Regions from separate parts of the Shimia sp. R9_3 genome, predicted to be linked through region 3. Evidence: riboswitches for the same ligand, from Rfam matches in the RefSeq annotation. Region 3 holds a riboswitch; each other region holds the start of a gene.
What was found. Region 3 has a riboswitch for cobalamin ahead of J7412_RS07120 (DUF1636 domain-containing protein). Riboswitches for the same ligand answer to the same signal wherever they lie in the genome.

Region 1: another riboswitch for cobalamin. It lies ahead of J7412_RS17095 (DUF1636 domain-containing protein); the one in region 3 lies ahead of J7412_RS07120 (DUF1636 domain-containing protein).
Region 2: another riboswitch for cobalamin. It lies ahead of nrdH (glutaredoxin-like protein NrdH); the one in region 3 lies ahead of J7412_RS07120 (DUF1636 domain-containing protein).
Region 4: another riboswitch for cobalamin. It lies ahead of J7412_RS17130 (aromatic ring-hydroxylating dioxygenase subunit alpha); the one in region 3 lies ahead of J7412_RS07120 (DUF1636 domain-containing protein).

What each region holds. Positions count from the first base shown of each region.
Region 1 covers NZ_JAGHRP010000007.1:105,248-112,498, reverse strand. The annotation lists gene J7412_RS17105 (methyl-accepting chemotaxis protein) at 1-1,025, opposite strand, end outside; gene J7412_RS17100 (hypothetical protein) at 1,048-1,974, opposite strand; cobalamin riboswitch at 2,261-2,461, shown strand; gene J7412_RS17095 (DUF1636 domain-containing protein) at 2,564-2,971, shown strand; gene J7412_RS17090 (ABC transporter ATP-binding protein) at 2,968-3,747, shown strand; gene J7412_RS17085 (ABC transporter substrate-binding protein) at 3,774-4,727, shown strand; gene J7412_RS17080 (iron ABC transporter permease) at 4,767-5,756, shown strand; gene J7412_RS17075 (LysR family transcriptional regulator) at 5,768-6,625, opposite strand; gene J7412_RS17070 (TauD/TfdA family dioxygenase) at 6,731-7,251, shown strand, end outside.
Region 2 covers NZ_JAGHRP010000007.1:122,600-129,850, forward strand. The annotation lists gene nrdE (class 1b ribonucleoside-diphosphate reductase subunit alpha) at 1-1,769, opposite strand, end outside; gene nrdI (class Ib ribonucleoside-diphosphate reductase assembly flavoprotein NrdI) at 1,751-2,179, opposite strand; gene nrdH (glutaredoxin-like protein NrdH) at 2,185-2,406, opposite strand; cobalamin riboswitch at 2,489-2,679, opposite strand; gene J7412_RS17165 (hypothetical protein) at 2,848-3,273, opposite strand; gene J7412_RS22115 (GMC family oxidoreductase) at 3,270-4,682, opposite strand; gene J7412_RS17175 (exopolysaccharide transport family protein) at 4,773-6,944, opposite strand.
Region 3 covers NZ_JAGHRP010000002.1:549,820-557,070, forward strand. The annotation lists gene cobN (cobaltochelatase subunit CobN) at 1-910, opposite strand, end outside; gene cobW (cobalamin biosynthesis protein CobW) at 917-1,954, opposite strand; gene J7412_RS07120 (DUF1636 domain-containing protein) at 1,951-2,334, opposite strand; cobalamin riboswitch at 2,411-2,628, opposite strand; gene cobO (cob(I)yrinic acid a,c-diamide adenosyltransferase) at 2,670-3,287, shown strand; gene J7412_RS07130 (Lin0512 family protein) at 3,287-3,637, shown strand; gene J7412_RS07135 (Lin0512 family protein) at 3,634-3,978, shown strand; gene J7412_RS07140 (cobyric acid synthase) at 3,982-5,430, shown strand; gene J7412_RS07145 (GlxA family transcriptional regulator) at 5,476-6,453, opposite strand; gene J7412_RS07150 (3-keto-5-aminohexanoate cleavage protein) at 6,528-7,251, shown strand, end outside.
Region 4 covers NZ_JAGHRP010000007.1:114,410-121,506, forward strand. The annotation lists gene J7412_RS17110 (GTP-binding protein) at 1-674, shown strand, start outside; gene J7412_RS17115 (DUF1826 domain-containing protein) at 671-1,306, shown strand; gene J7412_RS17120 (DUF1007 family protein) at 1,421-2,110, shown strand; gene J7412_RS17125 (hypothetical protein) at 2,101-3,003, shown strand; cobalamin riboswitch at 3,180-3,384, shown strand; gene J7412_RS17130 (aromatic ring-hydroxylating dioxygenase subunit alpha) at 3,492-4,718, shown strand; gene J7412_RS17135 (hybrid-cluster NAD(P)-dependent oxidoreductase) at 4,723-5,802, shown strand; gene J7412_RS17140 (nucleoside triphosphate pyrophosphohydrolase family protein) at 6,466-6,852, opposite strand; gene nrdF (class 1b ribonucleoside-diphosphate reductase subunit beta) at 6,852-7,097, opposite strand, start outside.

The DNA.
Region 1 (7,251 bases), on a different contig from region 3:
TGGGACAGTCCGGACCCGATGGCATCCACTGCGGACTTTTGTTCGGCAAAGCGCTGCTCTGCCTCTTCTTGTTGAAGTTGCTGCTGTTGCTCAATGCGCGTCCCAAAAGCAGAGACCGCATTCAGAATGTCGCCAATTTCATCGTTTCGGGTGGCTGTATCCGCGCTCTGTTCCCCGCTCTCTTGCTGTCCGGCCCGCTCAATGAGTGCAGGGACGGCGCGAATGGGGCGAATGATCCCGAAATGAACCGATACGAGGGCGGCTGTGGCGGCGACAAAGGCGGTTATGGCCAGAGCGATGTAGGACAGGGTTTCCCGTTGCTTTTGATCCGCTTTGGCCGCTGCGATTTGCGCCTCGGTCACTTCGGATTGCACCAGCATCAAACGGTCAGACAGAGCTGAGAACTGGATGCTGGCCTCATCGAGGCTGCGGCGCAGTGCTTTGGTTTTCAAGAGCTCTTCGAACCGGAAGTTGTTGCGGGCGGCCTGAAAATCTCCGGCGCTGGCCAGCCGGAGGGTGCGGCTGTTTGAGACGGTATAGAGCGATGCGAGACGATCAATTTGCCCTGCGGCTCTGGTCAGGTAGAGGATGTGCTTTTCCAACTGATCGGTTGGCAAACCCGTGCGCTCGATGGCGGAGGCAAACCCGATGATGCCTTTCAGGTAGGCCCGAATGGATTTTTGCAAATCCGCGCGTTTTGCGGCCTCGTCTTCAGGGGCGAAGCGATCAGCCGCCAGGTTGGCGCGGCGGGTGTTTTCCATCTGAACCATGGCGCGGTTGATGTTCAGCAGAGCGTTGGTGACGTTGTTGCTGTTCTGTGTGAGCAAGCGGTTGCTGTCTACGATGAGGGATTTTTGTGACAGGAGGCCTGAGGATTGCACATGGGCGTTCCAGATTGAAATCACCACAATGGCGGACAAGAGGATCATCGGCCCGATGACCCATGCCAAAATCCGAGTGGCCAGCCGCATCTGGAACTTTCCGGTGAAGGGGCGTTTTCCGGAGGTTACATTCGAAATTTTCATATTTCTGGTCTCCTCGGAACGCTTAGATGGATGGCTTGGTGAGCGCGGCCAAGATCAGCTGTGCATGTTTGATTTCGCGGTAGACATCAGACGGGGTTTTGCCGCCTTCGTAGGGGGCGAAGACCACATGCGGGGCTGCGTTTGTAGCATTCATCAGCGCCATGGTGTCTGCATAGGCGCGCGAAAGCACCACAATCACATCATCGGGTGAGATCGGACCGGATTGGGCTGCAGGCACGGTGATTTTGCCGGGTACGGCAAACGCCGGATCGTTTTCGGAGAGAGACTGCAGATCTTGAAGAAGTGACAAACCCGCATGGTAGGCTTCTGATGGGGTGCGTCCGGATTCGGCTGCGAGATCGGATTCGTTGATGGAGAGCCCTTGTTTTGCCAGAACGGCGCTCAGGGACTGGCGGATGCTCACGGCCACGCGAAAAACGTCGTTTGGCACAGTGGCGGGCACGCCAAGCGCTTTGAGCTCACCAGACACTCTGAGCAGGCTGCCGTAAACATCTTTGGGTTTCTTGCCGCTTTGGAGATCGACGGAGATGGTGCTCTCCTCAAGTCCGTAAGTCGGGCGGAGATCCTGTGCCTCAATCAGCAGCTGGTCGACGAACTCTTTGACCTCTGCCGGAGTCACTTTGTGGACTTTGACCTGATTGAGACCGTGGGTTTCTAGCCCATTCATAAAGCGGAGCAGCTGAACTTTGCGCCACTGGTCGCGCGCCAAAAACAGCACGTGTCTTGGCATCGCGTCATCATCTGGTGTCGCCGAGGTGGCGCTCTTGGTGAAGTTTTCCTGATTCAGGACCTGAAGTTCTTGTACCAGCGCTTCGGTCACTTGGTAGACGTGATCAGGTTTGACCCCCGACGCTGTTGATGGCTGTGCAAGGGCAATCAAGCCGGAAAATGCTATGCTGAATGAGAGAGTGATCTTGGTGATACTCATTTTGAGGCTCCATCGGTCAGTGTCGCGCGTTTGCTGTCCTAACGTCATCTGGAGAAGAAAGAGTTAAACTGGCAGTGGGGGCTGCAAATTGAATTTGTGGTTGGAAGGTGGAGATTAAAGTGCAGCAAAATAACGGTAAAACTGAAAATTGTGTGAAAAGGACGAAGGCATTCTGTCCAGGTCTCCGGCGGTGAGCAGTTGTCTCGGGGTGCGAACGTCACGTCACCAATTCGCTTCGGACCACGCCTCACTGTGCCAGATGGAGTTGACTCAATGACGCGCATCGTGGATTGCTGCACGTGATGGTATCTGGTGCATCAGCGCCGGATAAAAGGGAATACGGTGCGGCGATATATGCGCCAAGTCCGTGACTGCCCCCGCAACTGTAGGCGGTGAGCAACCCCAAATGCCACTGGGCCAGAGCCCGGGAAGGTGGGGAAGCCAAGCACCGCGAGTCAGGAGACCTGCCATCATCAAACGTAACTCAACCCGGGCGGGGTGTCCCGGAAGGAGGCCAAGATGGCTCTTTTGGCTTATGCCGCAGACATGACTGGTTCCCTGTTCGCCCCGCGCTTTCGCGGAGGGCGAAATGAACCGAACACCCACTCATCGCATCACAGTCTGTACGTCCTGTCGCCACAAAGGCGAAACCTGCAAGCCGGGCTATGAGCTGATTGCGAAGCTCCGGACGGCCATTGCCGCAGCCGGGGACAGCATCGCCGAGGACTTTGAGATCACAGGCACGGCCCGTGTGGCCGCTTGTGATCGCCCTTGCACGGTGGCCTATCACGCAACACGCAGTGCGTCCTATCTCTTTGGCGATATCACACCTGATGAGGACATTGACGCGCTGATGGAGTTTGCCCGGCAGCATGATGCGCTGGATGACGGTTGGGGCGGCCCGGTGGAGGTGCCGGATATGTTGTGCGCGTCCAGCCTCTCGCGTGTTCCGGCGACCATTTTGGCGATCGAGGATTGCATGGAGCGTGTGTCATGACCGCGGCGGCGCTGGAAGTGCGCAATGTGAGCTGGGCACCGCGCAAGCGCGACCCATTGCTGCTGGAAGACACAAGCTTCACCCTCAAGGAGGGCGAGGTGATGGGGCTTGTTGGCCCAAACGGTGCCGGCAAAACCACACTTTTGCGCATGATCTACGGCTACAATCGCCCCTTGTCGGGCGACATCCTGCTTGGTGGTGACTCGCTGCGCCAAATGGCACCGCGTGCCGTGGCCCGCAAAGTAGCAGCTGTTCTGCAGGAACAACCGTCAGATTTTGCGCTGACGGTCCGGGAAGTGGTGGCGCTTGGGCGTGTGCCGCATCGGCTTGGCCTGTCCACGCCGGGCAAGCGCGATGCGGATGTGATTGACGGGGCGCTGGCGCGTCTTCAGCTGCAGCATCTGACCGACCGGAGCCTTTCCACGCTTTCAGGAGGCGAACGCCAGCGGGTGATGGTTGCGCGCGCGCTTGCGCAAGAGCCGCAGTTGCTCGTGCTGGATGAGCCGACAAATCACTTGGACATCCGCCATCAGCTTGAGGTGCTGCAGCTGATCCGAGATCTGGATCTGACAATCGTCACCTCGCTGCATGATCTCAATCTGGCGGCAGATGTTTGTGATCGTATCCTTGTCTTGAAAGACGGTCGTCCGCAGGGATTTGGCGCTCCGGTGGATGTGCTGAACGACGCGCTTGTCTCCGACACGTTTCAGGTTCAGGCGCAACGCGAACAGCTCAGCCTGAGCCAGAAGCCCCACCTCACTTTCCGACTTCAATAAAAACAAAGCTCAACAAAGGACCCATTATGAAAAAGAGCACTCTCACCCTCGGGCTGATCCTTGCAGCCCAAACCGCTGCGGCGGAAACCACCGTGCAAAGCTGTAACCGCACCGTCACTTTTGATGCGCCGCCAAAGGCTGCGATCTCCAACGATGTGAACCTGACCGAAATGATGCTGGTGCTTGGCCTTGCAGATCGCATGGTCGGCTACACCGGTATTTCAGGCTGGAAGACGCTGGATGAAGAGATGCGTGCTGGCGTGGAAGAGCTGCCGGAGCTTTCCGCAAAATATCCGTCAAAAGAAGTGCTGGTTGACGCGGATGCTGATTTCTTCTTTGCCGGTTGGAACTATGGCATGAAGGTCGGCGGCGATGTGACCCCCGAAACCCTCGCGCCGTTTGGCATTGACGTCTACGAGCTAACAGAAAGCTGCATCCATATCGGCGAGAAAGCCAAGGTTAGCATGGACGACATGTACAACGACCTGCTCAACCTCGGCAAAATCTTTGATGTTGAAGCGAAGGCCGAAGCGCTTGTGGATGGCTATAAGGCGGAGCTGGCCGCGTTTACCGACGGCCTGGAAACCGCGGACGAGCCGCTGCGCGTCTTTGTGTATGACAGCGGCGAAGACACACCTTTCACCGCAGGGCTTTATGCCATGCCAACCGCGATGATTGAGGCCGCTGGCGGCACCAACATCATGGACGACTTTGAGAAAAGCTGGGGCACGGTCACTTGGGAAGCGGTTGTCGAGCGCAACCCTGAAGTGGTTGTGATTGTGAACTACGGTAAGGTCACCGCAGAAGAAAAACGCGCGTTCATGATGAACAACCCAGCCTTTGCCGAACTGGATGCGGTGAAGAACGACCGTTTTGTTGTGCTGGAATATGTCGAGGCGACCCCTGGTCCGCGCAACATCAAAGCCGTGAAGAAGCTGGCCGAAGGCTTCTGGGGCTCTGAAGGTGTGGCAAGCCACTAAATGAACAAGGACCACTTCCGACAAAACGTCTCTTTCTGGATGGCTCTTTTTGGCAGCTTTGCTGCGTTGGGAGTGTCCTTGTCTTTTGCGATTTCGATGGGCGCTATTGCGGTGCCCATCGACACGGTTTGGGGTGTGTTCCTGGATAAGCTGGGTGTCTGGTCCGGCGATCCGACCTGGTCAAAAGGGCGCGCCGCCATCGTTTGGGAAATCCGTTTTCCGCGCGCGCTTTTGGCGGTCATGGTCGGGGCCGGTCTGGCTGTTGTGGGGGCCACGTTGCAGGCAGTGACCCGCAATCCGCTGGCCGATCCGCATCTGCTAGGTATTTCATCCGGAGGGGCGTTTGGAGCCATTTTGGCTTTGCTGCACACAGGCCTGTTCCTTGGCCTTCTGACCGTGCCGCTTATGGCCTTCCTAGGGGCTTTGATTGCGACGCTCTGCGTTTTGGTGGTGTCAAAATGGGCGGGGGCGATGAGTGCAGACCGGCTGGTTTTGACCGGGGTGGCCATCTCCTTTGTTGTGATGGCCTGCGCCAACATATTGATTTTTCTCGGTGATCCGAAGGCGACCCATACGGTTGTCTTCTGGATGCTTGGAGGTTTGGGGCTGGCGCAGTGGTCGCATCTGATCTATCCGCTGGCCATTTTGGTGCCCTGTAGCCTGTGGCTCTGGCTGCAGGCACCGCAACTCAATGCGATGACCATTGGCGATGAGACCGCAAGCTCTCTTGGCATTCCGGTGGCCCGATTTCGGCTGACTGTCTTTGTGGTGGGAGCACTGATCACCGGCGTGATGGTCGCCTTTTCCGGTATGATCGGATTTGTGGGTCTGATGGTGCCCCACATCGTGCGGCTGATTGTTGGTGGCAATTACATCCGGTTGGTGCCGCTGTCGGCGATATTTGGTGGGATTTTCCTGCTCTGGGCCGACATTGTCGCCCGCACTGTGATGGCGCCTGAAGATATTCCGGTTGGGATCGTGACGGGGCTGATTGGCGGGGTCGCGTTTGTGCTGTTGCTGAAGCGATGACTAGGCGCGGACTACACAGCCGACACGATGGCTTCTGACAGCGCTTCCCATTGTTTGCGCCCAATCGCTTCGCGTGATGCCAAAAGCCAGTAGGTTTCGCGGTGCTCCATGACGTCATTGCCCAGTTGCTGAAGCGCGCCTGAGCGCAAGTCTTCTTCGCACAGCGGGAGGGAACCAAGTGCAATGCCATGGCCCGCTTTGGCAGCGGCGATGGCGCCATGCAACGTGTCGATCCGGATCTGCGGTATGGGCGTTGAGGGAATGCCAAACCGCGCGGCAAAAACGTCCCAGTCCGGCCGTGGCCCAGTACAGGCGATGCGGGGCAGGTGGTGCCAGTTAGTTGAGGCAAGGCTCGGTGCGCAGACCGGAGCGAGCGCCTCTCTGAACAGCGGAAGTTTGTAGTGATGCGGCCAGTCTCCTGCGCCATAGCGGATTTGCAGGGAACTGTCAGGCGTTGAGGTTTGTCCGGTTAAAACAAAGGACTGGAGTGAAATCTGCGCGCCTGTTGCCACAGTCATCTGAGCCAGTCGCGGCGCAAGCCACATGGAAATCACAGATTGGCTTGCCAGAATTGTCAGGCGGGAGCGGCCTCTAGAAAACAACATTTCAGAACTGTCGCTGAGCGTGCGAAAGGCGGATTGCACATGGGGCAGCCAGGTTTCGCCTTCCACGGTTAGCGTGATTGTGCGGCTTTGACGCAAGAAGAGTTGCGTGCCGAGGAGTTTTTCAAGTTGCGAGATACGCTGGCTGATTGCGGGTTGGGTGAGGCCTGTCTCTTCTGCAGCGGCGGTAAAGCTGCCGAGGCGCGCGGCCGCTTCGAAAGCGCGGACCCATTCGAGAGGCGGTAGGGATGGAGTTGGCTTATTCATAAATTATTTCGATGCTCAGTCGGGTTATTTCAAATTTGATTTTATGCAAATTCCCAGGAGAATGTAAGGCGACCGTTCGTGCTGTTAGCCAAAAGGACACCGCCGATGCACACGACATTGAGCCAAGATGGCGCCGTTTTAACCCTTCATTTTGAAGAGCAGACGCTCCGTTTTCACTCGATCTGGCTGCGAGACAATGCGCAGGACCCGGAGACGCGCGCCGTTGGCAATGGTCAGCGGCTGATCGCGTTGCGCGACATTCCTGAGGACACGCACATCATCGCTGTTTCGGTTGCGGGGGAGGACGTAAATGTGACCTTTGCACCGGAAGGTAAGCAGGTTGTCTTTAACGCAGAGTGGCTGAAGGCGCATGCGTATGATCGGCCTCAGAAAGCGGTTCGTGGATGGTTGCCGGAGGAGGTTTCCCCATGGGACGCGAAGCTTCAGGCAAATGTGCCAACCGGTGCATTCCCGAGGCTTGCGGAGGGGGGCACCCCATTTGCCACTTGGATCGAGCAAGTGGCCCGCTTTGGTTTTGGCAAAATCGAAGGCGGCCCGGTGAGAGAGGGCGCGCTGTTTGATGTGGTCGATCTTTTTGGCCATGTGCGCGAGACCAATTATGGCAA
Region 2 (7,251 bases), on a different contig from region 3:
TTGTTGATGTAGGAGATCGAGCCGGTCGGCGGCACGGCCTGAAGGTTGCGGTTGAACAGCCCGTGTTTCATCACGTCAGCCTTCAGCGCGGCCCAATCCTCACGAGTGGGCAGATCCACACCGTCAAACAGCGCTTTCACCTTATCGCTTTTCGGCAACCAGTCCTGCTCGGTGTATTTGTCAAAGAACACACCAGAGGCATAGTCAGAGCGCTCAAACCCTTTGAAAGAAGCCTTGCGTTCCTGCGCCAGATCGCAAGAGGTGCGGATCGCGTGGAAAGCCACAGCGGCAAAGTAAACCGATGTGAATTCAATGCCTTCCGGGCTGCCATAGTGAATGTGCTCACGCGCAAGGAAGCCATGCAGGTTCATCTGGCCAAGGCCGATGGCGTGGCTGTCATCATTGCCTTTGCGCACCGATGGCACGGAGTCGATCGCGGACATTTCAGATACAGCCGTCAGCGCACGGATCGCGGCCCCCACGGTACGGCCCAGATCTTTGCCGTCCATGGTTTTGGCGATGTTGAGCGAGCCGAGGTTGCAGGAAATATCGCTGCCCATCTTGGCATAGCCGAGGTCTTCGTTGAACTCAGACGCCTCATTCACCTGAAGAATTTCCGAACAGAGGTTGGACATGTTGATCCGGCCCTCAATCGGGTTCATCCGGTTCACCGTGTCTTCAAACATCACATAAGGGTAGCCGCTCTCAAACTGGATTTCGGCAATGGTCTGGAAGAATTCGCGCGCGTTCACCTTGGATTTGCGAATGCGCTTGTCGTCCACCATCTCCTCATATTTCTCGGTCACCGAGATCTCAGAGAAAGGCACGCCATAGACCTTCTCCACGTCATGCGGAGAGAACAGATACATATCGGCGTTTTTCTTAGCGAGCTCAAAGGTGATGTCGGGGATCACCACGCCAAGAGACAACGTCTTGATGCGGATTTTTTCGTCTGCGTTTTCGCGCTTTGTGTCGAGGAAACGCATGATGTCAGGATGGTGCGCGTTCAGATAGACCGCGCCTGCGCCCTGACGTGCGCCCAGCTGGTTGGCATAGGAAAAGCTGTCTTCGAGCAGCTTCATCACCGGGATCACACCGGAAGACTGGTTCTCAATGCCTTTGATCGGCGCGCCGTGCTCGCGGATGTTGGTCAGCAAAAGCGCCACACCGCCACCCCGCTTGGAGAGCTGCAGTGCAGAGTTGATGCCGCGGCCAATGCTTTCCATATTGTCTTCCAGACGCAGCAGGAAGCAGGAGATCAGCTCGCCACGGGAGGCTTTACCGGCGTTCAGGAAGGTCGGTGTGGCCGGCTGGAAACGGCCCTCCAGAATCTCTTCCATAAAGGCCATGGCCTGATCCTCATCCCCACGCGCCAGCGCCAGAGAGGTCATGACCACACGGTCCTCATAGCGCTCCAGGAAGCGCTGCCCGTCACGGGTTTTCAGCGTGTAGGAGGTGTAATATTTGAAGGCGCCAAGGAAGGTCGGGAACCGGAATTTCTTGGCATAGGCCGCTTCCCAGATCGCGCGCATGAAGTTCTTGGAATATTGATCCAGAACCGCTTCTTCATAGTAGCCTTCGCTCACCAGATAGCCGAGCTTTTCATCCAACGAGTGGAAGAAAACGGTGTTCTGGTTCACATGCTGCAGGAAATACTGACGCGCCGCCATGCGATCCGCGTCAAAGCGGATGTTGCCATCCGCGTCATACAGATTCAGCATCGCGTTGAGTGCGTGATAGTCCTGCTCGTTCACTGTGCTGTCGAGCATAGCGGTCTCCCAATCTTTTCCAGCCCCGCACGGACGCGGGAAATATCAGTTTCGGTGCCTGCCAGCTCGAACGTGTAGAGCAGCGGGACATTGCATTTTTCGGCGATGACGCGCCCGGCCAACCCATAGGTGGCGCCAAAGTTGCGATTGCCGGTGGCGATCACCCCAACAAGGTGGGCGCGTTTGGTGGCGTCGTTTAGAAAACGGATCACCTGTTTGGGCACTGCCCCCCGCCCCTGCCCATCTGCATAGGTCGGACAGATCAGAACAAAGGCTTCTTTGGGGTCAGGGAGCGGCGCGTCGGGATCTTCCGAGATGCGCGCGGCTTCAATACCAAGCCGCGTCACAAACCGGTGGGTGTTGCCCGATTTTGAGGAATAGTAGACAAGCGCCGGAAATTGGCGGCTCACCTCCCTTAGGCCAGCTGTGCGATCATGTCAGGGCGGAAGCCCGACCAGTGATCCGCCCCCGCCACAACCACCGGCGCCTGACGATAGCCCAGCTCGGTCACATGGCTCAGCGCGCTGTCGTCCTGCGTCAGATCAACCACATCATAGCTGATGCCTTTGGCGTCCAGCGCACGTGTGGTGGCGGTGCATTGTACACAAGCGGGTTTGGAATAAACGATGATGCTCATCTGTCCTCTTTCTTTTTGTCAAAGCCGAGGACGCAGAGTGGCAGCACCACTTCTTGCGCGCCCCCGAACCCTCCGTTCGTGGTCATCATTTTGCACTTTCGGCAGGTCTCCTGACTAGCGGATCAACGCTTGGCTGGCCTTCCCGAGGATGCCCCCCAGTGGCATATTCAGCCTTGCTATCCGCTTACAGTTGCGGGGGCAGCGCCGGAATTTCACCGGCTTCCCTCTTAGCCTTCGACAGGAATCGAAAGAACCGAAGCACCCCTATATAGGGTGTGATCACCACATAGTGTCAATATATAGCGGCATTGTGACTTCGATTTATTGTTGATGGATGCAAAGTTTCTGTGGATATCTGCCCAAGATATCCACATCACCGCCATCTCGGCGCAAGATCTTATCACCTTCAGAAAAATGGCCAGCCGCACACCGGCGCTTCACCTAAAGCGTTTCATCAGCGAAGGCGGAAAGGTAGAGCCCGCACACCGGCGACCAAGGATCAACAGACCCGTATTCAAACTCTGTCGCGCGGCCTTGCTGAACCGCGATGATATTGCTCCGGTGCAGGATTGTGAAAAGAAACCGCTCCTGTATCGCCTTGGCCGGGCCGATCATTTTCACGCGATCCCCATGCCAGCCAAAGTACATCTCCGCCACGATCTTCTTTGCCGGATCATCCTCCCCGGCCAAAGCGGCGAACTCGTCAACAAATTCATCGATGCCCGCCAGCTTCAGCACCTCGGGGCCGAAGTGATCCTTCAGCGTGCGTCGCAGAAATGACGTGGTGCCGCCCAGCGTCAAAGGCACCAGAACCGCCCCCGCCAGACCGGCTGCCCCCACCAAAAACGCACGCCGCCTCAAACTCATAGCTGCTCTCCCGCATAAAGCGACAGCGCCGATAGGGTGAGCGTCGGGTTCGCAGCCGCCCCGGTCGTGAAGGTCCCGGCCCCAAGACAGGCCAAATTGGAGACACCAAAGACCCGCAGGTTTTTGTCCACCACACCGGTTTTGCTGTCCGTACCCATCGGCGTGCCTCCGATAATATGCGCTTCCGTCGGCTCAATGCCCCCGATGCCGACAATCTCATGCTCGAACGGAATCAGTGAGGACACACGCTCACGCGCCCGCGCCAGGCCGGCATAGGCATAGGCGCTGTGCCCGGACCACAAAATCGTCGGCGCGTCGTCTTTTAACACAACCCGGTTCTGCTCCTGCGGCAAATCTTCGGCCACCAGCTTCAACTTCAGACGCTGCAGCCATTTTCCCTTCTCAAGGCGCAAAGACGGAGGCGCATTCCAGCTTTCAATGAGAACAGACGCCGCCTCACGACGAAACTCCCCATCATAAAATCCGTAACCCATCCCGGTCAGCGAGGTGCCGCCATAATAGTTGTCAAACGGGATGTTCACCCAAACAAATTGCCCCACCTGCTCATGCAGCCCACGCCCCACCAGATCAGAGCCAATACCTGATCTCAGCAGTATTGCCGAGTTGAAGATCGGGTTGGCCCCAAGCCCGACAAAATCCGCCCGCAAGGTGATCGGCCCCAACTCGGTCGTCTGGGCCACAACACCGGTGGCGAGCCCCGTAGCGGTCTCCACGGTGCGGCACTCCGCATCCAGCAGGTAATGAAACCCTTCATCCTCAAACAGTTCCAGCGAATTGAGGATCGTAAATTTTGCATCCACCGGACACAGGTTGCAGGCGCCAGACACACAACAGGTGGTGCGTCGCCCCCCATTGGAGCGCGCGCAGGGCATCGGCTGCCAGCTGGGCTCTTGGGCAAACAGCTTGCGCTCCGCCCGCGTTGGCGCATGCGGCGGAAACGGAAACGGGGCACTCCGGGGCGCATATCCAGCCTCATCGGAACCGGCGATATCCATCAGATACTCCGCTTCCACCATGTAAGGCTCGATGTCGCCGTAAGACACCGGCCAGTCCTGCGCCACGCCATATCTTGAAAACAACTCAAAATCGCTCGGCTGCAGACGCGGCGTGTTCCCCCACCAACAGTTTGAGCAGCCGCCAAACTGATGCCGTACGGTCCAGTCCTTGCGCTGTCCAGAGCTGTTTTCCTGCGCCACACCGCCTGTTGGATGCGGAACGCGGGTTTCCAGCTGGGTATCGTGATCAATAAACGGACCGCGCTCCAGAAACAGAACCCTCAGGCCGCGCCCTTTCAGCTTATAGGCGAAAAAACAGGAGGCAAAGCTCGTCCCAACCAGGATGACATCCCAGGATGTCTTCTGAGCATCTGCGGCGGAAATCGGTTTCACTCGGCACCTATGTCTGGATCAAAACACATGTCACGCGGGGCACAGAGACGGGGCAGCTGCACTCAGGCATCCACCACTCAGCTTTGCGCTTCACTTGGCGCCATTCAGGACAATGCCCGCGCCGCCCAGATCCATATCTCTCAACATGTTCAGGCTGCGGTTCATGCCATCGCGTGTCATCTTATTGGTCTCGATGGTGAAAATCCCCAGATCACGCGAATTCAAACCGGCAAAGCTGTTGGAGCTGTCCTCCAGACTTGGCGCATCAATGATGACCACATCATAAACCTTGCGCAGCAGGGCAATCATGTCCTGCATCCGCTCAGAGCTGTAGAGCACAGAGGGATCCGCCGCCGATACTTCCGCACCGATACAGTCAAACCCATCCGCCGTATCCGTCACCACCAGACATTCACTCAAAGGCTTGTCGCTGTGGATGGCGGACAAGAAATTCGCCTGTTCATTCAGACCAAAACTATCTGTCAGCTGTGCGGTGCGGAAATCTCCGTCGACAAGCACACATTTCCGACCGCGCTGCGCATTGGCCCAGGCCAGCAAGATCGCCGTATTGGTCCGGCTTTGGTTGGCATCATAGGAGGTCACAAACAGCGACCTCAACGATCGCTCACTGTGCAGATTGATGTTATCCGCCAGCTTCAACGCCGCCTGCGCAAAGGCTTCATCATTGGAAAGCTGTGCAAGCAGCTTCTCAGCCGAGCGGATCTTCTTCAAGCGGGGGGTGTTGCCAAACACCGGCAATCCGGTTGCCCGCGACACCTGCCTCGGCTCAGAGAGCCGTCTGGGCCGCCACTCCAGCATGAAGGCCAAAGCCGCTCCCAGCGAAAGCCCGCCAACCAGAGCCAGGATCGCCGCCACTTTCTTGCGCGGGTGAGACGGGCTGCTGGGTGGTGAGGCATAGCGGATGATCTTCGCATCGGAGATCGGAATTTCCTGAAACTCACTGATTTCGCGATACCGCCCCAGGAAATCCTCATACACACGGCGGTTAATGTCGGCCACACGCTGCAGCTGGTTCATCTCGATCAGCTGGCGCGACCGCTCAAGGTTCAATCCTTCAAAGCTGCGCAGGCTGGTCTCCAACGTGCGCACGTTGAGCCGCAGTGTCTCCACGCGGTTGTTGAGCTGCAAAATCAGGTTCTCAACCTCATTGGCCAGCTCAGCTTCGGTTTTGGAAATCGCGCGGCGGATCGAATCCATTCGCGCGGACTCATCTGAAAAGCTCAGCGAGGCTTCAGCCTCTTCGCGGCGCAGATCCACCAGCGCGCGTCGGAACTCAAAAATCGCATCGTTGGAAAGAATATTCGCGGTTGCAAGCGGGCCATCCTGCTCATTCACCAGCGTGGCCCGACGCACCTGCGCCTCTGCCTGCGCCAGCTCCGCCCGCGCGTTCACCAGCTTGGTGGTGAATTCCTGCATCTGCTGGTCCAGACGAGCACCGTTGTCAGCATCCGCTTCCATAACGCTGCGCAGCTCCAAAACGGCACGCTCGGAATCTTCAAGGTTGCTCGCAAGCTCCTCAACCCGACCCTCCAGCCAGCCGGTGAAACGACTTGCCGTCTGGAAACGTTTATCCGCAAGCACGCGAATATATTCCGTCATAACCGTGTTGGAAATCGCCGCCGCCTTTTGCGGGCTTTCCGACGTCGCCTGAACCGCCATCAGGAACGATGTGCCCTGCTGACGAATGGACAGACCCTTGCGCAAAATCCCGACCGAGGTGCCATACTCACCAAGTGTCTGCTCGTTCAGAGAGGCCGCCTCCAAAACCGCTGTATTGGAGGCTGTTTCAACAACAACCACTTCATCATCCGCTGCGCTCTCGCCACGGCCCAGAATGGTTTTGGCGGTATCCTTAAGCCAGGTCACCACCGGATTGGGCACCTGCTTTTCACGCAAACTCGGATTGAATTCAGGATCTTCGTCCAGATTGAGCTTCTGCACCACGTTGATGAGGATTTCATTTGACCGCATAATCGCGATCTCCCCCTCGATCACCGCGTTGCTCAGCACCTGAGCTTCCACAAGGTCAAACGAGTTCTGTTCACTGAGCCCCTGACCACCCAACAGCAGCTGGCCGCCGGAACTATAGGTCGGCGTGAGCGACGACAGGTAGTAAACCGCCCCCCCCAGACAAAGCACGCCCGTGGCAAGCACAAGCGCAATCCGATGCCGCAGCGCCCGGATAACATCGGAAAATTCCAGCATTTTCGGAGCAGATGTCGCAGCTTTGGGCAGACGCATCTCCAACTTTCTATCAGGTGAAAGAACTCTATTCATTGGTATTCAAAGAAACTCATTTGTATTCCGTCGAGTCGCGGTTCTTCCCGACAGTATTTCGAAATCTCATAGACTTACCGAGCGTTTACCCCTTCCCCAGTGGTATTATTAAACTTCGGCTTCAAACCGCAAAATCAATTTTATGCTAAGCAATGCACGCAACTTTCCTACAATAAAATTACGTTAAGCTGGTTAACAGCAGGCAATATCGACAAAGCATGTGGTTTAAACGTCACTATCCTTTCTTCATAATTGAAACATTACCAGAAAA
Region 3 (7,251 bases):
GGCCGCGCTCTGCTTCGGCCCAGGCTTTTTTGCGGGAGGTGGCGAGCGCCACCTGAAAGACCGGTGCTTCGGTCGCGTCCAGAGGCGAGGTGCCATCTGCGCCTTTGCCGGAGAAAGAGGTGGCGTTCACAATCGCGGCGGGTTTCAGATCGCGGAGGGTGTCCGCCAGCCAAGCGGCGGAGGCGGGCACTTTGAGAGAGGGGGCAAACAGGCCCACCACATCAAAACCACGTCCGCGGAACTCTTCAAACAGCGCCTCAATCGGCGCGGTGTCAGCGGCGCTGACGTAGGCGCGATAGAAGGTCAGGGCAATCAGCGGCTTTGCAGCGTCGCGCCCGGTGAGCGGGTCAGACAGGCCCGTCTCAGGTGTCCAGCCGCCGTGATCGGGCAGCGCTTTGGAGCCCATGACCGGCTTTGCATAGAGCCCTGCGGCCAATGCCAGCTGCGCCAGTGCGGCCTGGGCAGCAACCGCTCCGCCGGTGTCACAGAGATGGGTCAGGCGGTGCAGGGTGGACACTGGCAGGGTGGAGACTTCATCCAGCCGTGTATCCGGCCGCCCGTCTGCGGGCAGCGCCGCAAGGGCGATGCCTTTTTCCGCCGCCAATGCCTGTACCTGCTGGATACCGTATTGCCAGTAGGAGATGCCGCCAATCAGACGGATCAGGATGGCTTTGGCACCAGACAGCGTTTGCTCAATGTAGGTGTCGACCGACAGCGGGTGTTTCAACGCTGTCAGATTGGCAAGACGCAGCGTGGGCAGATCGCCGTTGCTGCGATGCCAGCCTGCCGCGAAAGCCCCCAGATCGCTGTCGGAAAACGACAGCACCACAAGGTCAGCCGGTGACTGACCCAGATCCATTGGGGTTTCGGCCTCATCAAGACCGTGGCTTTCGCGAAAGACTACATGCATGGGCGTTTAGTCTACCAGAGCGGCGCGGATCGCATCCACATTTACGTCATCATGTTCCGCAATCACGACCATGCGGCCATGACGGCCCTCCTCGGGCTTCCATGGGCGGTCAAACTGATGACGCACGCGCGCGCCCACAGCCTGCACCAGAAGACGCATGGGTTTGCCTTCGACGGCGGCGTAGCCTTTGACGCGCAGGATGTTGAGATCTTTGGCCATTTTCTCGATCTTGGCGGCAAAAGCTGCGGGATCGCTCTGCTCTGGAACGTCGATCACAACGCTTTCAAAATCGTCATGTTCGTGGTCGTGGTGCCCATCGTGATGGGAGGGGCGAGCCTCCAGATCATCCTCTGCGGCGGCTTCCAGACCGAGGATCACGCGCGGGTCCACTTCGCCTTCGGCCACTTCGACCACTGGCAGAGGGCGGGGCGCTTCGGCCAGCACGATTTCCTTGGCTTTGGCCACACCATCGGGGCCTGCAAGATCCGGTTTGGTCAGAAGAACAATGTCCGCGCAGCTGATCTGATCTTCGAAAACCTCGGAAAGCGGGGTTTCGTGATCCAAGCCTTCATCTGCTTCGCGCTGGGCATCCACTGCGGCCACATCAGGGGCAAAACGGCCATCGGCAACCGCTTCGGCATCGGCCAGCGCGATCACGCCGTCCACGGTGATTTTGGAACGGATATCGGGCCAGTCAAAGGCTTTCAGCAGCGGCTTTGGCAGGGCCAGGCCGGAGGTTTCAATCAGAATGTGCTCGGGGCGCGGCTCAAGCTGCATAAGGGCTTCGATGGTGGGGATAAAATCATCCGCCACGGTGCAGCAGATGCAGCCGTTGGCCAGCTCCATGATGTTTTCCGCCGGGCAATCCGGGATGGCGCAGGATTTCAGGATCTCGCCGTCCACACCCACATCGCCAAATTCATTGACGATCACCGCAAGGCGTTTGCCCTGTGGTTTGGTCATCAGATTGCGCACGAGTGTCGTTTTGCCGGATCCCAGAAAACCGGTGATGACGGTGACAGGGAGTTTTTCAAGAGTGCTCATTCGGGGATCTCCAGTGGGGGAATGCGGGCGATGCAGTTTTTGCGGAAATGGGTGGAGCGTTCGCGCCACGGGACCAGCCCGTCAGCGGTGGCGGCATATTTGCTCACGCCGTCCGCGACCAGTTCCGCGTCTTCTGCACCGGTGAAATTGCCATAGACATAGGTCCAGCGCTCATCGCCGCCACGCACGGTGATCGAGCAGCCAAAATCGCAGTTGGAAAAGCACTCAACACCTTTCACCGTCACGTTTTCCGGCAGGTCTGAGGCGGTGAGCGCATCAAACAATTGCGTACCGGGGCGCGGCCCTTCGACGTCGGTTGGCTGGCCGGCACGGCAGGTGGTGCAGACAAGCAATTCGACTGGAGCATTTGCATCAGCCATCAGATCTGGTCCCTTTTCAGGGACGGGGCAAACACGGGACATCTGTGGAGAGCCCGACACCGAAACACCCCGTCCGGTTTATGTCATTTGCGCTGGCAGGTCTCCCGGCTTGCGGATCTCAGAGCTTGGGCTCTGGTGGTCCTCCTGCCTTCCCGGATTTCTCCAGTGGCTGTGGCGGACCTCTCCGGTCACGGTCGCGGGGGCGGCTGCGCTTTGGGCCTTGACGTTGGACCCGTTTCACATTCCCTTTTCACCTGCTCAAATCGAGCAGAAACCAGCGACAACCCGAATGGGCAATGATTGCGGCTAAGTCAAGCGCGAACGGAGGGGCAGGAATGTCTGAAAACACGGATCAGAACGAACGCCACAAGGCCAAGATGGCCAAAATCAAAGCGGCGCGAGACAGGATGATGGCCACAAAGACCGAAGAAAAAGGTCTGATCATCGTGCACACCGGGCCGGGCAAAGGCAAAAGCTCCTCCGGATTTGGCATGATTATGCGCTGCATTGCACATGGCATGCCGGTGGCTGTGGTGCAGTTCATCAAAGGCGCGATGGCCACGGGGGAGCGGGCCTTTCTGGAAGAGCATTTCCCAGAAGAAGTGCAATTTCATGTGTCAGGGGAAGGGTTTACCTGGGAGACGCAGGACCGGGAGCGCGACATTGCCAAAGCAGAAGCAGGCTGGGAACTGGCCAAGGAGCTGATCCGCAACCCGGAGAACCGCTTTGTGATGCTCGATGAAATCAACATCGCGCTGCGCAATGACTATCTCAACATCGACGACGTGGTCGATTTTCTGCTGAGCGAAAAGCCTGCGATGACTCACGTTCTTTTGACCGGCCGCAATGCTAAGCCGGAGCTGATTGAGGCTGCTGATCTGGTGACAGAGATGACCCTGCTGAAACATCCGTTCCGCGATGGCATCAAGGCGCAGGCGGGGGTGGAATTCTGATGGCGATCAAACGTCTGCTCACCGAATTTGGCATGGGCTCTTCGCTCAGACGCCAGGATTACACCGAGGCGGCGAGCCGCGCTGTGAAGGACGCGCTGTGGCACAATTCGATCAATCTGGCGGAGCTTTTTAGCAAAGACAAATCAGAGATGATCATCACCGTTGAGGTGGCGGTGCAGCAACCGGAGCAGATTGACACTGCGGTGATTGCGGCGATCTTCCCTTATGGGCAGGTGACGGTTGTGCCGGTCAAAGGCGGGCTGGACGTGCCGCGCACGGACGGCGGCAACCCGACGGTGATGGCCAATGTGGCGATTTCGGTGGCTTTGGATGTGGAGGTCGCGGCATGAGCGAGCAGCGTTTCATCATCGAAATGGGCATGGGCAACGACCAATACGGGCAGGATTACACCAAGGCTGCGGCCCGTGCGATCGAGGATGCAATTCGCCATTCTGCCATCCCGATGTTTGCCGCTTTAGGTAAGGATCCCAAAGAGATGCGGGTGCAGGTGACGGTGGGGGTGCAGGCGCCGGAAGAGGTGGATTGTGACGCATTGGTTAAGAATTTGCCCCGCGGGCGCGCGGAGGTGAAAGCGGTGTTTGGGGGGATGAATGTGACAAATCCCGATGACGGAAACGTGCTTGTCATCGCTTCTGCGGCGGTGGAGGCCTTCCTCCCAAAACAGGGCTGAGCCATGGGCAAGGCAATTATGATTCAGGGCACGGGCTCCAATGTGGGCAAGTCGATGCTGGTGGCGGGGCTGTGCCGGGCGGCGGCGCGGCGGGGTCTGTCTGTGGCACCGTTCAAGCCGCAGAATATGTCTAACAATGCGGCTGTGACCGTTGACGGGGGCGAGATCGGACGGGCGCAGGCGTTGCAGGCGCTGGCCTGCGGCAAGGCGCTGACTGTGGATATGAACCCGGTGCTTCTGAAGCCGGAAACCGATGTGGGCTCGCAGGTGGTGGTGCAGGGCAAGCGGCTGACCACGGTGAAGGCGCGGGAATATGCCAAGCTCAAGCCGCAGCTGCTTGAGGCGGTGCTTGAGAGCTTTAACCGTTTGAAAACGAATAGTGATCTGGTGATCGTTGAGGGCGCGGGCAGCCCGGCGGAGGTCAATCTGCGGGCCGGAGACATCGCCAATATGGGCTTTGCGCAGGCCGCAGAGGTGCCCGTGGTGCTGGCCGGAGACATCGACCGGGGAGGCGTGATTGCGCAGGTTGTCGGGACGCAGGCGGTGATTTCGGAAGAGGACGCGGCGCTGGTTGTGGGCTTTCTGATTAACAAGTTTCGCGGTGATCCAAGCTTATTTGATGATGGCTATGATCTGATAAAGGCAACGACCGGTTGGGACGGCTTTGGGGTGTTGCCCTATTTCGGGGAGGCGTGGAAATTGCCTGCCGAGGATGCGCTTGACATCAAGAACGCCGAACGTGACGGCGGCTTGAAAGTGGTCTGTCTGGGGCTGTCGCGGATTGCGAATTTTGACGATCTGGACCCGCTGGCACAGGAGCCGGGCGTGTCGCTGACCATGTTGCGGGCGGGGGAGCCGATCCCCGGCGATGCGGATGTGGTGATCATTCCGGGCAGCAAATCCACCCGTGGCGATCTGGCGTTTCTGCGCGAGCAGGGCTGGGATGTGGATCTGGCGGCGCATGTGCGGCGCGGTGGCCATGTTCTTGGGATTTGTGGCGGATATCAAATGCTTGGCGCGGTTGTGCAAGATCCTGAGGGCATCGAAGGCCCGGCTGGAGAGACCGAAGGTCTTGGGCTTTTGGACGTGGAAACGGTGATGACACCGGACAAACGTCTGACGGAAACCGAGGCCGTGCATGTGGCCTCTGGTGAGGCCTTCCGGGGCTATGAAATCCACATCGGGCGCACGGATGGGCCGGATCGGGCGCGGCCCTTTGCGCAGGTGGACGGGCGTGATGAGGGCGCGGTTTCTGCGGGTGGGCAGGTGTCGGGGAGCTATCTGCACGGCATGTTCCGCGATGATGGCTTCCGCCGGGCCTGGCTGACTGCGCTGGGTGCGCAGGTGGGCAATGAGGGCTATGACGTCACCGTGCAGGCGGTGCTGGATCGTCTGGCAGATCATGTGGAAACACATCTGGTTGTGGATGGCATCTTGGCGGCTGCGCGCTAAAACTTCGATGCCACCGGCGGGAGTATTTTCAGCAGAATGAAGGAGTTAGATCCGACTGCGGCGCAGGTCGCGGACAGACTTGCCGTGGGCGTTTTTGAAGGCGCGGGCGAAGCTGGTGGGGCTGTTGAAGCCTGTTGCGAGGGCGATGTCGCGCACCGTCAGACGGGTGTCTGTGGCGAGGCGCAGGGCTTCTTCGAGGCGCAGATGCAGATATGTGGCCTGTGGAGAGCTGTTCAAATGCGCGGCAAAGCGCATCTCCAGCGTGCGGGTTGAGGTCCCTATGATCGAGGCAACGGCGGGGATGGAGAGCGGCGTGTCAAGCGCGCGGGCCATGACATCCAGCGCGCGGCCAACCTGCGGGTGCTGGCGCATCTGGCGCGGGGTTGAGGTGGGGCTTTGTGCCTGAGAAGGCATTGGGTCATAGAGAAAAGCACTGCCGACGCGGCGCGCGAGATCGGGGCTGAAGCGGGTGGCAATCAGGTGCAGCATCATGTCAATGCAGGGGCTGGCACCGCCCGAGGTGGCGATGCGCCCTGACAGGCAAAACCGGTCCTGAAGCGTTTTAACTTGCGGAAAATGTTGAGAGAATTTTTCGAGATCTTCCCAGTGAGTGGTGGCCTCATGGCCATCCAGCAGCCCTGCGCGGGCGAGCAGCCAGGGGCCGCCGTCGATGGCGGCGAGCGAGGCACCTGCATTATAAATACGGCGCAGCGAGGCGCGCAGACGCGGGGTGGATTGTTCCTCCAGACGAAAGCCCGCCACCACAAACAATAGATCACATCTGTCCAGCTCAGACAGCGCAGGGCCGGTGATTTCAAGGCCGCTTGTGAGCGCAGCGGGTGTGCCTTCAGCCGTGAAGAACTGCCATTTGAAGAGCGTTTTTCCGGCGCGGCGGTTGGCGGCGCGCATTGGGTCCACGGTGGCGGCAAAGCTCAGAGTGTTGCACTCATCCAGCACCAGAATGGCGGTGTTGAGCGGTGCGGGGTTGGGGTGGAAAACGCCAATTTCTGCGGATTTAGTCATGTAGTTTTCGTAAAGTGAAAAGTGTTGCGCCACAAGAGCAGTACGGTTGGGCAAGGAGCAAGAAAGGAATCGCCATGCCGCTGCAAATGAATCGTGAGGTTTTCATCACCTGTGCCGTGACCGGATCGGGTGGGACGCAGGATCGCAGCCCGCATGTGCCGCGCAGCCCGAAGCAGATTGCCGACAGCGCGATTGCGGCGGCCAAGGCGGGCGCGGCGGTGGTGCATTGCCATGTGCGTGACCCAGAAACCGGCGCGCCGAGCCGTGATCTGGGGCTCTATCGCGAGGTGACCGACCGCATTCGCGACAGTGAGGTCGACATGGTGCTAAACCTGACCGCTGGCATGGGCGGCGATATGGTGTTTGGCGGCGTGGAGACCCCGCTGCCGACTGTGGCGGGCACCGATATGGTGGGGGCCACGGAGCGGGTGGCGCATGTGGCGGAATGCCTGCCGGAGATCTGCACCTTGGACTGCGGCACGATGAACTTTGCCGAAGCGGATTATGTGATGACCAACACGCCGGGCATGCTGACGGCGATGGGAAAAATGATGACGGATCTGGGGGTTAAGCCCGAGATCGAAGCCTTTGACACCGGGCATCTGTGGTATGCCAAACAGCTTGTGAAAGATGGCGTGCTGGAGCCCAATGCGCTTGTTCAGCTGTGTATGGGCGTGCCGTGGGGCGCGCCGGATGATCTCAACACCTTTATGGCGATGGTCAACAATGTGCCGGATGAGTGGACGTTTAGCGCGTTTTCTCTGGGCCGCAATCAGATGGCCTATGTGGCGGCAGCGG
Region 4 (7,097 bases), on a different contig from region 3:
TGATCCTGAACAAGGTGGCTGATGCGACACCTGAACAGGTCGATGCCGCCTGCAAAATCATCCGCAGTCTCAATGCGGATGCCGAAATCATTGAGACCAACCACTCCGAAGTGACCGCAGAGAAAGTTCTCGATACCGGTCTGTTTGATTTTGACAAAGCACATGAACATCCCATGTGGGCCAAAGAGCTTTACGGCTTTGCCGATCACGTACCTGAAACCGAAGAATACGGCGTCACCAGCTATGTTTACCGCGCTCGCCAACCTTTCATTCCGGAGAAAATTCTCGCGGTCCTGAACGGCGAAATGCCGGGTGTGATCCGCGCCAAAGGCCACTTCTGGATTGCCACCCGCCCGGAATGGGTTGCAGAATTCTCGCTGGCAGGCGCGCTGTCCAGCGTAAAACCCATGGGCACCTGGTGGGCCACCGTGCCCAAAGAGCGTTGGCCCGAACATGCGTCCGCACAAGCGTATTTAAAACAGCATTGGGTGGAGCCATGGGGTGATCGCCGTCAGGAGCTGGTGTTCATCGGCGCAAACATCGACTGGCCTGCGCTTAAGGCCAAGCTTGATGGCTGCCTACTGCCCGTGATCGCCGCAGCCGGACCAGAGGCGCTCCCACTGGACATGCCGGATCCTTTCCCCGGCTGGCGCCGCGTTGAGGACGTGGCATGAGTGTCTCACGCGAGGTGGTGAAAGACGCCTCAATTGGTGTTGGCTTGGCCCCAAATCTGGCGGCCCTTTCTGCCATTCACCATCCCGGCTGCGCCGCCGTGCTCTGGCGGCGGCAAATGGCGCCGGAGCTGACAACATGGATGCAATCTCTTCCCCCTGATCACCTGCCAAAAGCGCGGGTGGTCTTGCGTGCGGATCGGGTGAAAGACACGTTGTTGCAGGTCTGTGCCCTCTCAGGAACGCCCGACTGCCCGGAACGCGCGCTTCTGATCGACGACGTTTCCGAGATGGCGATGGCCTTTGCCAATATCCTGAACGCCCCGTATCTGCGGTTACGCTTTGACATCATCACCACCAACGCTTGCCGTCGCTTCCACATAGATGCGGTGACGGCCCGCCTCGTCTGCACCTACCGTGGCACCGGAACGCAATATGGGATCTCTCCCAACGGCGAAGAGCCAAACCGGGTGTTCACAGTTCCCACTGGCGCGCCCATCGTCCTGCGCGGCACGCTCTGGCCGGAAACCCCGCAATCCGGCTTGCTCCACCGTTCGCCTCCCATCGAAGGCACTGGCGAAACGCGCTCTGTGTTGGTTCTGGACCCGGTCTTTGATCCGCAAAAGGAAATTTGATCGCGCTTGCCCCTAAGAAGGCTTTGATCACGTCGCAACCTGAGAGATATTAGGCGACAAGGGGTCCAAAGGCCTCTCATCACATGCAACCTCAAGGACTGAGGCGATACCGTCTTGAGACATCTTCCTTCGCGTCGCGCCTTCACTGTGCTTCGACACAATGTTCTGATCACGGCACTCTGCTGCCTGCTCTTCGGGCTCAGCCCGCAAGCCAAGGCGCATCCGCATGTCTTTGTCGACGGCGGCGTGGATTTCGTGTTTGACGCGGAACACCGCCTGACTGCCCTCAACGTCACATGGCTCTACGATGCCTTTGAGACGCTCTACATACTGTCCTCCTACGACATGTCTCTCAACGCCGAAGGCTCCTTGGATGAAGCGGACCGACAAGAACTCATCCGCATCAGAAGCAATTGGCCTCTGGATTTCAACGGCTCCGCCCATTTGTCAGTGCATGGCGAACGTGTTTCTCTCGATTGGCCCAGAGATCTCGATGCGCAGCTGATTGACGGGCGCTTGCAGCTCACCTTCACACGCGATCTCAAAACGGCGCTCCCGCTGGGCGCGTCCCCAGCAGAGGTCGCCTTTTATGAGTCCACCTATTTCTTTGCATTCTCCATCACCGACACGCCCGAACTCTTGGGCCCAGCAGAAGGGTGCCGCGCTGAGGTGATCCCCTTCAACCCAGCGCTCAAGAACAACAGCCTGCAAGCCTCATTGGCGCTGCTCAGCCGGGAAGAGACCCCGAGCATCCCCAATGTAGGCAAAGAATTTGCCGATAGGATCATCCTCATATGCGCGTGATACTGTCTTTCTGTGTGATCGCAGCTCTGGCGCTTGCGGTCTTCTGGATGGTGGATTTCTCCTCGGTCTCCGCTTGGGCGGTTGAGGCGCAGCGTGGATTTCAAAACCAGATGGCCGGAACAGTCCGCGCTTTGAAAATGGGCGAGCCGGGCGCTTATTTTGCGCTTCTCAGCGCAACCGCCGCCTACGGCTTTGTGCATGCGCTGGGGCCGGGGCACGGCAAATATCTCGTTGGCGGTGTGGGGCTCGGTACAGAAGTCTCCGCCATGCGCCTGCTGTCACTCGCCGTGGCCTCGAGCCTCGCACAGGCACTTTGGGCGATCATCTTGGTCTATGGCGGTTTCTCCATTGTGCAGGCCAGCGCGCAACAGATGACAGGGTGGACCGAGGACATTCTGGCCCCCGCCAGCTATCTCGCCATTTCCTGTGTGGGACTCGCGATCATCTGGCGAGGTGCGCGCGCGCTTCCCAAAAGCACGGCCAAGCACAGCCACCACCATGATCACTCCCATGACCACGCTCGTGATGACTGCGGCTGCGGTCACGCCCATGGCCCCACGGCTGAGGAAGCCGCCCGCCTTACATCTGTCAGAGAGGCCATCGCGCTGATCCTCAGCATTGCAATCCGGCCCTGCACCGGCGCCGTTTTCCTGCTGGTCATCGCGTGGCAAATGGACATCAAAACCGCCGGCGCTCTGGCCGTTGTGGTTATGGGGCTGGGCACCGCCGCCCTGACAAGTCTTGTGGCGGTCTCAAGCACTGCTGCCCGCCGCTTGGCTGTGATGTCATCGGGCTCCCTGCACGGCGTGGCCACCATGCTGCCTGCGCTGCAGATGTTGACCGGCCTGATGATCCTGATCTTCAGCCTCGGCCTGCTCGGCTTCACATTCTAAAGCCCCTACGCCCCGCAAAGGCCTAGATGCGCATTTTTTGGCCGAAACCCGCCCATCCTGCGCATCATTTTTTCAGAAAATCCCACGGCTTCTTTCGAAAATTTACCCCCGATCGGGCCAATGTCTGTTTTGCAACCGGAAAGGTCGCAAAAATTTTAGAGGCAATCCGACTTCAAAATATCTTGCGGGCGTGAGGTGCTGTTGCCGGTTTGTCCGGCAATGGAGAATTGGGAAGCCGGTGAAATACCGGCACTGCCCCCGCAACGGTAACGAAGGTGAGGTTCGGCAAACGACCACTGGGAGGAGGATCCCGGGAAGGTGCCAAAACCAGGTGAAAGCCGCTTCGAAGTCCGGAAACCAGCCTTGCAAACGTCAAACCGCGGGTGGCGGTGGAGGCTTCTGTCTGGGCGCGATCCTCATCCCGCCTGCGCAAGCCTCTGTGCCATCTGCCCCAAGCAAGGCCGCGGGGTGCGGCAGGAGAGCCAGATTTGAATAACATTCACACCCTATTGGCGCGTCGAAACCCGGGTCATGCTCTAGAGCAAGCCTTCTATACAGATCCCGAGATCTTTCAGACCGACCTTGAAGCCATCCACTATCGCGAGTGGCTGTTTGCCATTCCGTCTTGCGAATTGGAGAAAGCAGGCAGCTACGTCACCTACAATGTTGGCGCTTACCGCGTCATCATTGTGCGCGGTGCCGACAATCAGATCCGCGCCTTTCACAACACCTGCCGCCATCGCGGCTCGGTGATCTGCAAAGCTGCCAAGGGCCATGCCCCCAAGCTGGTCTGCCCTTATCACCAGTGGACCTATGAGCTGGACGGCTCGCTGCTCTGGGCGCGCGACATGGGGCCGGATTTTGACCCCAAGCAACATGGCCTGAAAACCGTGCATTGTCAGGAGCTCGCCGGTCTCGTCTACATCTGTCTGGCAGACGAAGCCCCTGATTTCGCACCCTTCGCAGAAACCGTGCACCCCTATTTGGAGGCTCATGATCTGGGCAATGCCAAAGTGGCATTCGAAAGCTCCATTGTCGAAAACGGCAACTGGAAGCTGGTCTGGGAAAACAATCGTGAATGTTACCACTGTGGCGGCAACCACCCGGCCTTGTGCCGCACCTACCCCGATGACCCCAGCGTGACCGGCATTGGCGAAGGTGGCGAAACACCTGACCACCTGCAGGCCCATTTTGACCGCTGCGAAGCCGCCGGTCTGCCCTCCAACTTCCACCTCAGCGAAGAAGGCCAATACCGCGTGGCGCGCATGCCGCTAAAAGAAGGCGCGGAAAGCTACACGATGGATGGCAAAACCGCCGTACGTCCGTGGCTCGGACGCGTGCCATTCGCTGATGCTGGCGCATTGCTGCAGTTCCACTACCCGACAACCTGGAACCACTTCCTCGCAGACCATTCCATCGTCTTCCGCGTCACCCCGATCAGCCCGACCGAGACCGAAGTCACCACCAAATGGCTGGTGCACAAAGACGCCGTGGAAGGCCGGGATTATGATCTCAAGCGCCTGACTGAAGTCTGGATGGCCACCAACGATGAAGACCGCCGCGTGGTCGAGGACAACCAGCAGGGCATCAACAGCCCCGCCTATGTGCCCGGCCCCTATTCCCCGACACAGGAATCCGGCGTGCTGCAGTTTGTTGAATGGTATTGCGCCAAACTGGCCAGCCACCTGACCCCAAACACCCTTGCTGCGGAGTGATGTGATGAAAGATCTTCAGACCACCGCAACCGTTTGGCAGGACAACGAGATGCTGGAATGCGTCTCCATCGTGCCGGAAATGCCCAACACGGCGAGCTTCACCTTCCGCGCCCCATCCGGCGCCCTCTTCGCCTATGATCCGGGGCAGTTCCTGACCCTGGAAATCCCCGCACCGGGTCAGCCGGGAGGCGTGGTGCACCGCACCTACACGATATCCTCCTCGCCCTCACGCCCGCGCTCGATCACCATCACTGCAAAGGCACAGCCTGACAGCATCGGCACCCGCTGGATGCTCGACAACCTGCGCCCCGGCATGCGCCTGAGAGCCTTGGGACCGGCAGGCCTCTTCACCAACGCGGGCAGCACAGCGAAGAAATTCCTCTTCATCTCGGCAGGTTCCGGCGTCACCCCCATGATGTCGATGACCACCTGCATGTGGGACGAAGGCCAGGAACTGGACGCCGTCTTCATCAACTGCGCCAAGCGCCCCTCGGAAATCATCTTCCGCCAAAGGCTTGAACAGATGGCCAGCCGCACCCCCGGACTGGATCTCAAATTTGTGGTCGAAGAGCCCGATCCCTACCGCCCCTGGACGGGCTATCAGGGGCAGTTCAACCAGCTGATGCTGGGCCTGATGGCGCCGGATTATCTTGACCGCGAGGTCTATTGCTGCGGGCCAGAGCCCTTCATGACCGCGGTGCGCGAAGCGCTGGCCGGTCTGGGCTTTGACATGGACAACTACCATCAGGAGAGCTTTGGCGCGCCGGTGGAAACCGAGGCCGAACAGCCCGCGCTGGATGATGTGGTGCCTGACGAGGACCGCAAGGCGGAAATCCACTTCGCCACGTCTGATGTCACCGCCAAAGTCGCCGAGACCGAAACCGTGCTCGCCGCCGCGCGCTCGGTCGGGCTCAACATCCCCTCAGGCTGTACCTTCGGCGTCTGCGGCACCTGCAAGGTCAAAAAGACCGAAGGCGAGGTGCATATGGTTCACAACGGCGGCATTTCGGACGACGACATCGAAGCCGGCTACATCCTCGCCTGCTGCTCCAACCCGATTGGCAAAGTGGCAGTAGAGGTCTGAGCCCCCCGCTCTCGGGCTCACAGAAAGGCCCGGCAGACATGCCGGGCTTTTTTTGTGTTCTATGGCTTTTGAGGCGATGGTGTTCTGGAAGTGTTTCGATTGACTACAGAGAAGAATTTGCAGCAATCCCCACTTTCGCTTTGCAAAGCGAAAGTCAGCATTTTTAGAAAGCCCAATGTTTTGTAGCGGCGTGACCCTTATCTACTAGGGGTTGCTGATGCAATGAAAATGCTTGCTTTGATTGCATCCAAACGCTTCCTGTGTAGGAGTAGTGTTAGCAAACGAGAGGCTTGTCGATGTCTTCCGGAGATAAAATGAAAGGTCGGTGCTCCCAGTGTGGCTGGGTCACTAGACGAACATTTAAAAACATGGGGCGGAAGCCGTGCCCGAAATGCGGTGGCCAAATTCTGTTTCATGAAGACGACAAAGAAGCAGCGCAGACTATCGCTATCCTGTCGATAATTGGCATGATCGTATTAGGGTTCCTGTTTGTCTCACTGGGAATAGCCGAATGGTAAAGTCGCAGGAGATATACTGACTACGGCTGTCGTTACCATTCCAACTTCGTCAGAAATTTCTTAGCAAACCCTAGTTTCGTCTTGATTACTCTGCTGCTTGTTTAAAGTCGTTCGAGCCTAAGCCACTAACCAACCTACCTCTTACTCACCCATCCTTCAAAACCCGCCCCAAATCAGGCCGCCGAAAATCCGGCCCTTTCAGCACCTTGCCATCTGCGCGCAGCACCGGGCGGCCGTCGGCACCCAACTTGGACATGTTGGAGGCATGCACCTCGGCCATGGCGGCGGGTTTCAACCCATGCAGGCCGAACTCCAGAAAGGTGCCATCCAGCACATACTGAATGTCACACAGCGCATCGAGCACCTCGACCATATCCCCGGCCGCAATAGCAGCGCGCAGCTCGGCCACCTCTTCTTCGAGAATGTCCTGACGCATCTCCGCACGCTCTTGGGGAATGGCAGGTGTGTCAACCACAGGCACATCAAAGGCCTCATGCCATTCCTTCACAAGCGCAAGTGTGTCGCGGGACATCAGAAATCCCAGTCTTCGTCTTCGGTCGCGACCGCTTTGCCGATCACATAAGAAGAGCCCGAGCCGGAGAAGAAGTCGTGGTTTTCGCTGTCCGGGCTGAGAGCGGCCAGAATGGCGGGGTTTACCTCGGAGACTTCCGGCGGGAACAGCGCTTCAAAGCCGAGGTTCTGCAGGGCTTTGTTGGCGTTGTAATGCAGGAAGACCTTCACATCCTCAGTGAGGCCAAGCTCGTCATAAAGCTCTTC